Regions from separate parts of the Amycolatopsis sp. CFH S0740 genome, predicted to be linked through region 1. Evidence: riboswitches for the same ligand, from Rfam matches in the RefSeq annotation. Region 1 holds a riboswitch; the other holds the start of a gene.
The links. A riboswitch is a leader RNA that binds a small molecule or an ion and turns the genes downstream of it on or off. The one in region 1 is predicted to bind cobalamin.

Region 1 (3,397 bases):
CCTGCCCAGGGTGCGGCCGAGTTCGTTTGCCGGGCCCCGCGCTACTGCAACGCCGACACCACTCCGAACGTCGCAAGGTCGTGTGGCTCCACCAGGATCGACCAGCCCAGCATCTGCCCGGATTTCGCATCTACCGTGACGGTGAGCACGTTTCCCCTGGGGGCATTGCTTCCCCGGGGGATCTTGGCGGCGTACCCCACGAAGTTACCGGTCATTTGAATCAAGTACACCGGATCGTTGGCCTTGGGCTGCGTTCCGTCAATATACTTAAGAGCATTGCGGTCGGTTTTCACATATCGAATATCGGCCGGGCTGCTCTCGCCATTCGCGGCAGCCAACCTCTTCGCCACGCCCAGCAGGTCGGCGGAAGTGGGCGGCGTGACGTTGCTTTCGGCAGACATCTTCTCCGTCTTGTCTATGCAAGGCTTGCGCGTTGCACCTGTTATGTTTTGCCCGTTTGTGTACATAAGAAACAGATCTGGTCGATCGTTGACCAGTTCCGCTTGAGCGGGATGCCACTGGTTGCCGGTATCCTGGTATTGAAACTTTGAAGAGTTGGCAAACACTCGAGCACTCGGGACCGTTACCTCGAGTCCATTGCCCGCTTGGCCGCCGAATGCCCCGTTGCCTTCGGAAATACCGACGAGACCCCCGTTCTGGCGAATCTCCCAATTGGGACTGTTGGGAACCCAGCGGAAGGTCACGTTCTCGCTGGTGAGCTCATGTGCGGACTTGATGTAGAACTCACGGTACGGAACACCTGGCCGCTGATCTGCCCAGTACCACAGAAACCCTTTCTCTCGCCCTGGGGAACTGTACAGTGTACCCGCGGTCATTCCTGCTTCAACCCAGGTGTCCAGCTTCGGATTGTTGAGGTTGGTGAGAAGCCACTGCTCCCAGTTGGCGAACTCGGCATCTCGGTTGTCCACATGAAGACAGCCGACCGTCAGATCCGAACCGACCCCGTTCATCCACAACGGCTGCTGCTTGGATCCGATGAATCCCACAGCGTAGCAGTGATCAGAAATCGTGCACGCTGGTTGACTGGCCGCGCTTGCCTGACTGACACCCGCCGCAAACATCGAAGAAATAAGCACTAAAACCGCAGAAAATGATCGAACAGGAGAAAGAATTCGCATCGCCCCTCCTTCGCGAAGTCACGAACTTTCACCGGGTGATCCGGACGCGATCTTCCGCTTACGCAAGAGCAGAAAGCGCAGAACCCCTGCATCCCCCGAATGTTGGTTGGCCACCAACACCACACTTTGTCCTTCCTGTTGCACGCAAGGAACCGCTGACCGGGTGACAACCCAGTCAACGGATACGCCCTGCGTGCGCAGCGATTTCGAGCGGCGACTGAAAAATAAGCAGAAAATACGACCTGTCAGTGAGCAATGGCCAGGCGTTAACGGGAAGTGCGCCAAAAACATCAGCCGCACCATGCTCGACGTCGGCAAGACGCCAGACAGCACAGTGCAACTCCCCCGTTCGTCTCGCACACGCCGAGTGCGATGTCACCGCCGGACGACGAGCACCTTCCGACGCTCCCGCCTGCTGACGACGAGCACCTTCCGACGCTCCCGCCTGCTCCGGCAAACAGCACGATCCCTCCCGAATCCTGGGACACCCGCCTCCTGGCCCCGGATTCGGTAAGCTGACCCACGCCACTGGTTCGCCAGGACGCAGCCGCGTCCCGGCGAGGCAACAGGGAACCCGGTGCGATTCCGGGACTGCCCCGCAGCGGTATGTGGGAACGAAAGCTGTCACCGCGAAACGCGGTAAAGCACTGGGCGCCCAGCCCGGGAAGCGACAGCCGGTAGGCACGAGCGATACGCCCACGAGTCCGAATACCTGCCAATGGCACGCACGCCGACGGCGTGCGTGAGTCCGGGCCTCGCGGGAAGGGCACCGACCGAAGCACGACTTCCGCGTGCCCGGACTCTTCCGGCGAGCACGTGAGGATGCATTGCTGTGAACACGATCGGCACCACGATTCTCGGCTATCCGCGGATCGGCCCAGCCCGAGAACTCAAACGAGCACTCGAGTCCTACTGGTCAGGAAAAACCACCGAAGAAGACCTCCTGACCGCCGGACGGCAGCTGCGCGAGCAAACCTGGACAGCCCTGCGAGACCAGGGCCTCGACTCAATCCCGTCCAGCACTTTCTCGCTCTACGACCAGGTGTTGGACACCGCCGCCCTCTTCGGCGCTCTGCCGGACCGCTTCACCCTGCTGGGCCTGTCGCCACTGGACACCTACTTCGCCGCCGCGCGGGGAGTCCCGGACGCACCCGCCCTCGAAATGACGAAGTGGTTCGACACCAACTACCACTACCTGGTCCCCGAACTAGGCCCGGACTCCCGCTTCGCACTCACCGGCACCGCCCCGATCGACGAAGTCCGCGAAGCACAAGCGCTAGGCATCACGCCACGCCCGGTACTCGTCGGACCGGTCACTTTCCTACTGCTGGCCAAGCCCACCGAACCCGGCTTCACCCCGCTGGAACTGCTGGACGAACTACTGCCCGCCTACGCCGAACTTCTGGGCAAGCTGGCCGACGAGGGCGTCGAATGGGTCCAGTTGGACGAACCAGCCTTCGCGACAGACCGAACCACGCCGGAGTTCAACGCACTCACCCGCGCTTACCACTGGCTGGCCAAGGAAACCCACCGCCCGAAACTCCTGGCAGCCGGATACTTCGGCGGCCTCGGCCGAGCACTGGGCGTCCTGGCCCGCTCCCCCATCGAAGCAATAGCCGTGGACCTGGTAACCGATGAGTCCTTTGTGGACAAAATTGCAGCAGAAGGAGCACTGCGAGACAAGGAAGTCCTAGCCGGAGTAGTAGACGGCCGAAATGTCTGGCGCACCGACCCAGACGTCGCACTAGCCCACGCAGCACAACTGCGAGACACCGCCGCACACGTGAGCATCTCAACGTCGTGCTCGCTACTTCACGTCCCCTACGACGTGAACGCGGAAACAGACCTCGCCCCGCGCCTCAAGAACTGGCTGGCGTTCGCGAAGCAAAAGGTGGACGAGGTCGTCCTGCTAGGCCGAGCCCTCAGCGGAGAGACCGCAGACCTCACTCCAGCCCGAGCCGCGGCCGCCGACCGAGCCGGAGCCGCCGAACTCAACGACGCCAACGTCCGTGCACGAGTCAACGCACTCCGCCCAGTAGACACCGTCCGCGCGCCGTATGCAGAACGCGCTGCGGCACAACAACAATCACTGAACCTGCCCCCACTCCCGACCACCACAATCGGCTCCTTCCCGCAAACCAGCGAGGTCCGCCGAGCCCGAGCCGCACACCGCGCGGGCAAACTCGACGACACCGCCCACCGCACCGCGATGCGCACCGAAATCGACCGCGTCGTACGGCTGCAGGAAGACCTCGGCC
Region 2 (3,397 bases), on a different contig from region 1:
GCAGGTCATCACCGGCACGCGTCGTTCCAGCGTGAATCCGGCGGCGACGAGCGCTGTCTCGGCGTTGGGAGCGGCGTCGGTGAAGAACTCCAGCCGGGGCAGGAGATTTCGTTGCCGGTAAGCGGAAATCAGGAGAGCGATCTCGGCGGACGAAGGGTTCGCGCCGTCGTCGGGGATGGCGTAGTTCGCCATCGGATGAGAGCTGTCCTTGGCGAAAGTCGCCAGGAACGGGCCGATTCGCTCGGTTTCGCGGCCGATCGGTGCGGTCGCGCGGACGTATGCCTGAAGGGCGGACATCTCTGGTGGAAGCCTTTCGCGAAGAAGGAATGCGCGGGCAGCACAACAACTGGCAACCCCACGCCGGGCGCGCAGGCCGAACAGCTCAGGCCAGGCGGCCGGTGCGGGCCGTGGCGGAGCACATAGGCATTCCTTCGTCCGAAACGAACTTCCCGTTCATCGTCTCAGACCCGGCAAGCGAATTAACGGTTCAGCGCGGCGCGGGCCTGGTCCACGATCCGGGCCAGGTGCACGCCTCGGCGGACATCGCAGGGATGCGTGGTCGTTCCGCAGGACACCATCGCGGCGAAATCGTCGAGCAGCGCGGTGTACGCGTCGTTCGCCGTGCCGGTGCGGCCCAGCGTGCGGAGGCCGTGTTCGCCGAAAACCGAATACTCGACCACCGTCGGCTGGACCGGCAGGCGGAGGCTGAGCGTCGCGGTGCTCGTGATGCCGCCCTCGTGTTCGAGCAGCAGCTGCCACAGGTCTTCGGGACCGCGGTGGGCGGCAAGGACGTTGGTGATCGGGCCGAGGGCGGCATCGAGCAGGTCGAACGCGTGCGGGCCGATGTCGGCGAGCGCGCCGCCAGCCGGATCCTGTCGCCAGGCCGAGGTCGCGTACTTGCCGCTGAGCAGTGCACCGGACAGCCAGCGCACGCTGCCGCCTCGCCAGCCGCCGGCGGCGGTGACGCCGTCCAGCCAATCGCGCGTTTGCTGGGCGAACCGCAGCGTTAGCATCACCAGCGAAGCGACGCCAGCGGACGTCACGGCGTCCGCGAGACGCTGCGCCGTGGCCAGGTCGGGGGCGATCGGTTTCTCCAGGATCAGGTGCTTGCCCGCCTCCGCGGCCCGGGTCGCCAGTTCGGCCTGCACGGTCGGCGGCACGGCGAACGCGAGCGCGTCGACCTGCTCGAACAGCTCGTCCAGATCGCTGGTGGGCACGGCGTCGTAGGCCTGCGCCAGCGCGGTGGCGGCCTCCGGCCTTCGGCTCCACACAGCACTGAGCACGGTCCCCGGATGGTCCGCGAGCCCGGGGGCGTGCACCGTGGTGGCCCACGGTCCGGTTCCTACGAGGCCGACGCGCAGCTGGTCCTGTCCCACGCCCGGAAGTGTAGGTGTGTCCGCGGTCGCTTCCAGCGCGGCCTGCGGTGCGTTAACGTCGACAAGTTCTTCGCCACGAACGGGGGAAGCCGGTGAGAATCCGGCGCTGGCCCGCAACCGTGAGCGGCCCCGCGAGGGACCGCGAGCCGGATCGCCCGTCGTGGTCCGATCGATGCGAGGTACATCTGACATGCGGTTCGTGCACGCGCGGCACTGGGGGCGAGTCCTCGCCGGCTGCGCTCTTCTCGTCGCTACCGGTCTCGGCGGTGCTTCTTCCGCCTCGGCCACCACACCCGGCAAGGGCACCGACGGCTACTGCCAGGACGACAACGGCGTCACGGTGATCGTCGATTTCCAGGGGCTTGGCGGGGAAACCCTCATCCGGTGCGCGCCGGGCAAGCAGGAAAACGGCGTCACCGCACTGCAAAACGCCGGCTTCGAACTCACCGGCGCGGGCAAGTACGGCCTGGCCGTGATGTGCAAGATCGAGAGCAAGCCCGCGGATCAGACCTGCACCGGCATGCCGCCGGAGAAGGCGTCGTGGAGCTTCTGGACCGCTACCAACGGCGGCAAATGGCAGTCGGCGCAGGTCGGCGCGCAGAGCTGGAAGCCGCCCGCCGGAGCATTCGAGGGCTGGTCGTTCGCGATCGGCAAGTCCTACACCGAGTATCCGCCGCCGCGCACCGAACCGGTGCGCAAGGCCAATGCGCCCGCGCAGGCTCCGGCGTCCACTTCGGACAGCGGGTTCCCGTGGGGACTGGTGATCGGCATCGTGGTCGTCGTGCTGCTCGTGGCGGCCGGGACGGTCGTCGCGGTGCGCCGCAGGCGTGCTGGGCAGTAGTCCGCGAGCGCTCCATCCCGGCGCGTGGTGGGTGTGGGCGCTCGCGCTCGCCGTCGCCGCTAGCCGGACCACGAACCCGGTTCTGCTCGCTCTGGTGATCGCGGTGGCCGGGTTCGTCGTGGTGCTCCGCCGCGGCGACGCGCCGTGGGCGCTGGCGTTCCGGATGTACGCCTGGATCGCCGCGGTGATCCTGGCATCGCGCGTGCTGTTCCGGATCCTGATCGGCGGCGAGGACGGCGGTCACATCCTGTTCACGCTGCCGACCATCCCGTTGCCGAGCGTCGCGGCCGGCATCCAGCTCCTCGGCCCCACCTCGGCCGAGGAGCTGCTCGGCGGGCTTTACGACGGGCTCCGGCTGGCGACGATCGTGCTCTGCGTCGGAGCCGCGAACGCGCTGGCGAACCCGAAACGCCTGCTCAAAGCGGTACCCGGGGCGCTGTATGAGGTGGGGACGGCGGTGACCGTCGCGCTGTCGGTGGCCCCGCAACTGGTCGAGAGCGTGCAGCGGGTGCGCCGCGCGCGTCGGCTGCGTTCCGGGAAGACGCGCGGCTTCCGGTTCGTGAAGGGGATTTTCGTGCCGGTGCTCGCCGACGCCATGGACCGGTCGCTGCAACTCGCGGCGGCCATGGATTCCCGCGGCTACGGACGGCGCGGCTATCTCTCCCCGCGTGTCCGGATGCTGATCGCGACCTGCGTGCTGGCCGGTTTGGTCGGCGTCGCGGTCGGGGTTTACGGCGTCCTCGACGGGTCCGCGTCGTGGCTTGGCGTGCCGATGCTCATCGCCGGTCTGGTGCTGGCCGCCGCCGGATTCGTGCTGGGCGGACGGCAGATCCGGCGCACGACCTACCGGCCCGATCCGTGGCGGCTGCCGGAAACGCTGGTCGCGCTGTGCGGCGTCGCGACCGCCGTGCTCGTGCTGCTCGCCGACCCGGTTTCGCTCACCACCCCGGCCAGCCCGCTGACCTGGCCGGAGCTGCCGCTGCTGCCGGCCGTCGCGGTGCTGATCAGTGTGCTGCCCGCTTGGTTCGCGCCGCGTCCGGCGCTGGTGTCGGAGGTCGCCCGATGATCGAGTTTTCGCACGTCAGCGTCACGTACGACGGGGCGGACCGGCCGGTGCTCCGGGACGTCGACCTCGCGATCGAGGAGGGCGAACTCTGCCTCGTCGCCGGCCGTACTGGGG

Region 2: another riboswitch for cobalamin. It lies ahead of EIZ45_RS05875 (hypothetical protein); the one in region 1 lies ahead of metE (5-methyltetrahydropteroyltriglutamate--homocysteine S-methyltransferase).

The regions. Positions count from the first base shown of each region.
Region 1 covers NZ_SDLS01000008.1:324,019-327,415, forward strand. The annotation lists gene EIZ45_RS17180 (hypothetical protein) at 42-1,139, opposite strand; cobalamin riboswitch at 1,652-1,874, shown strand; gene metE (5-methyltetrahydropteroyltriglutamate--homocysteine S-methyltransferase) at 1,972-3,397, shown strand, end outside.
Region 2 covers NZ_SDLS01000002.1:537,756-541,152, reverse strand. The annotation lists gene EIZ45_RS05885 (GNAT family N-acetyltransferase) at 1-297, opposite strand, end outside; gene EIZ45_RS05880 (Gfo/Idh/MocA family protein) at 480-1,376, opposite strand; cobalamin riboswitch at 1,405-1,554, shown strand; gene EIZ45_RS05875 (hypothetical protein) at 1,567-2,217, shown strand; gene EIZ45_RS05870 (CbiQ family ECF transporter T component) at 2,204-3,283, shown strand; gene EIZ45_RS05865 (ABC transporter ATP-binding protein) at 3,280-3,397, shown strand, end outside.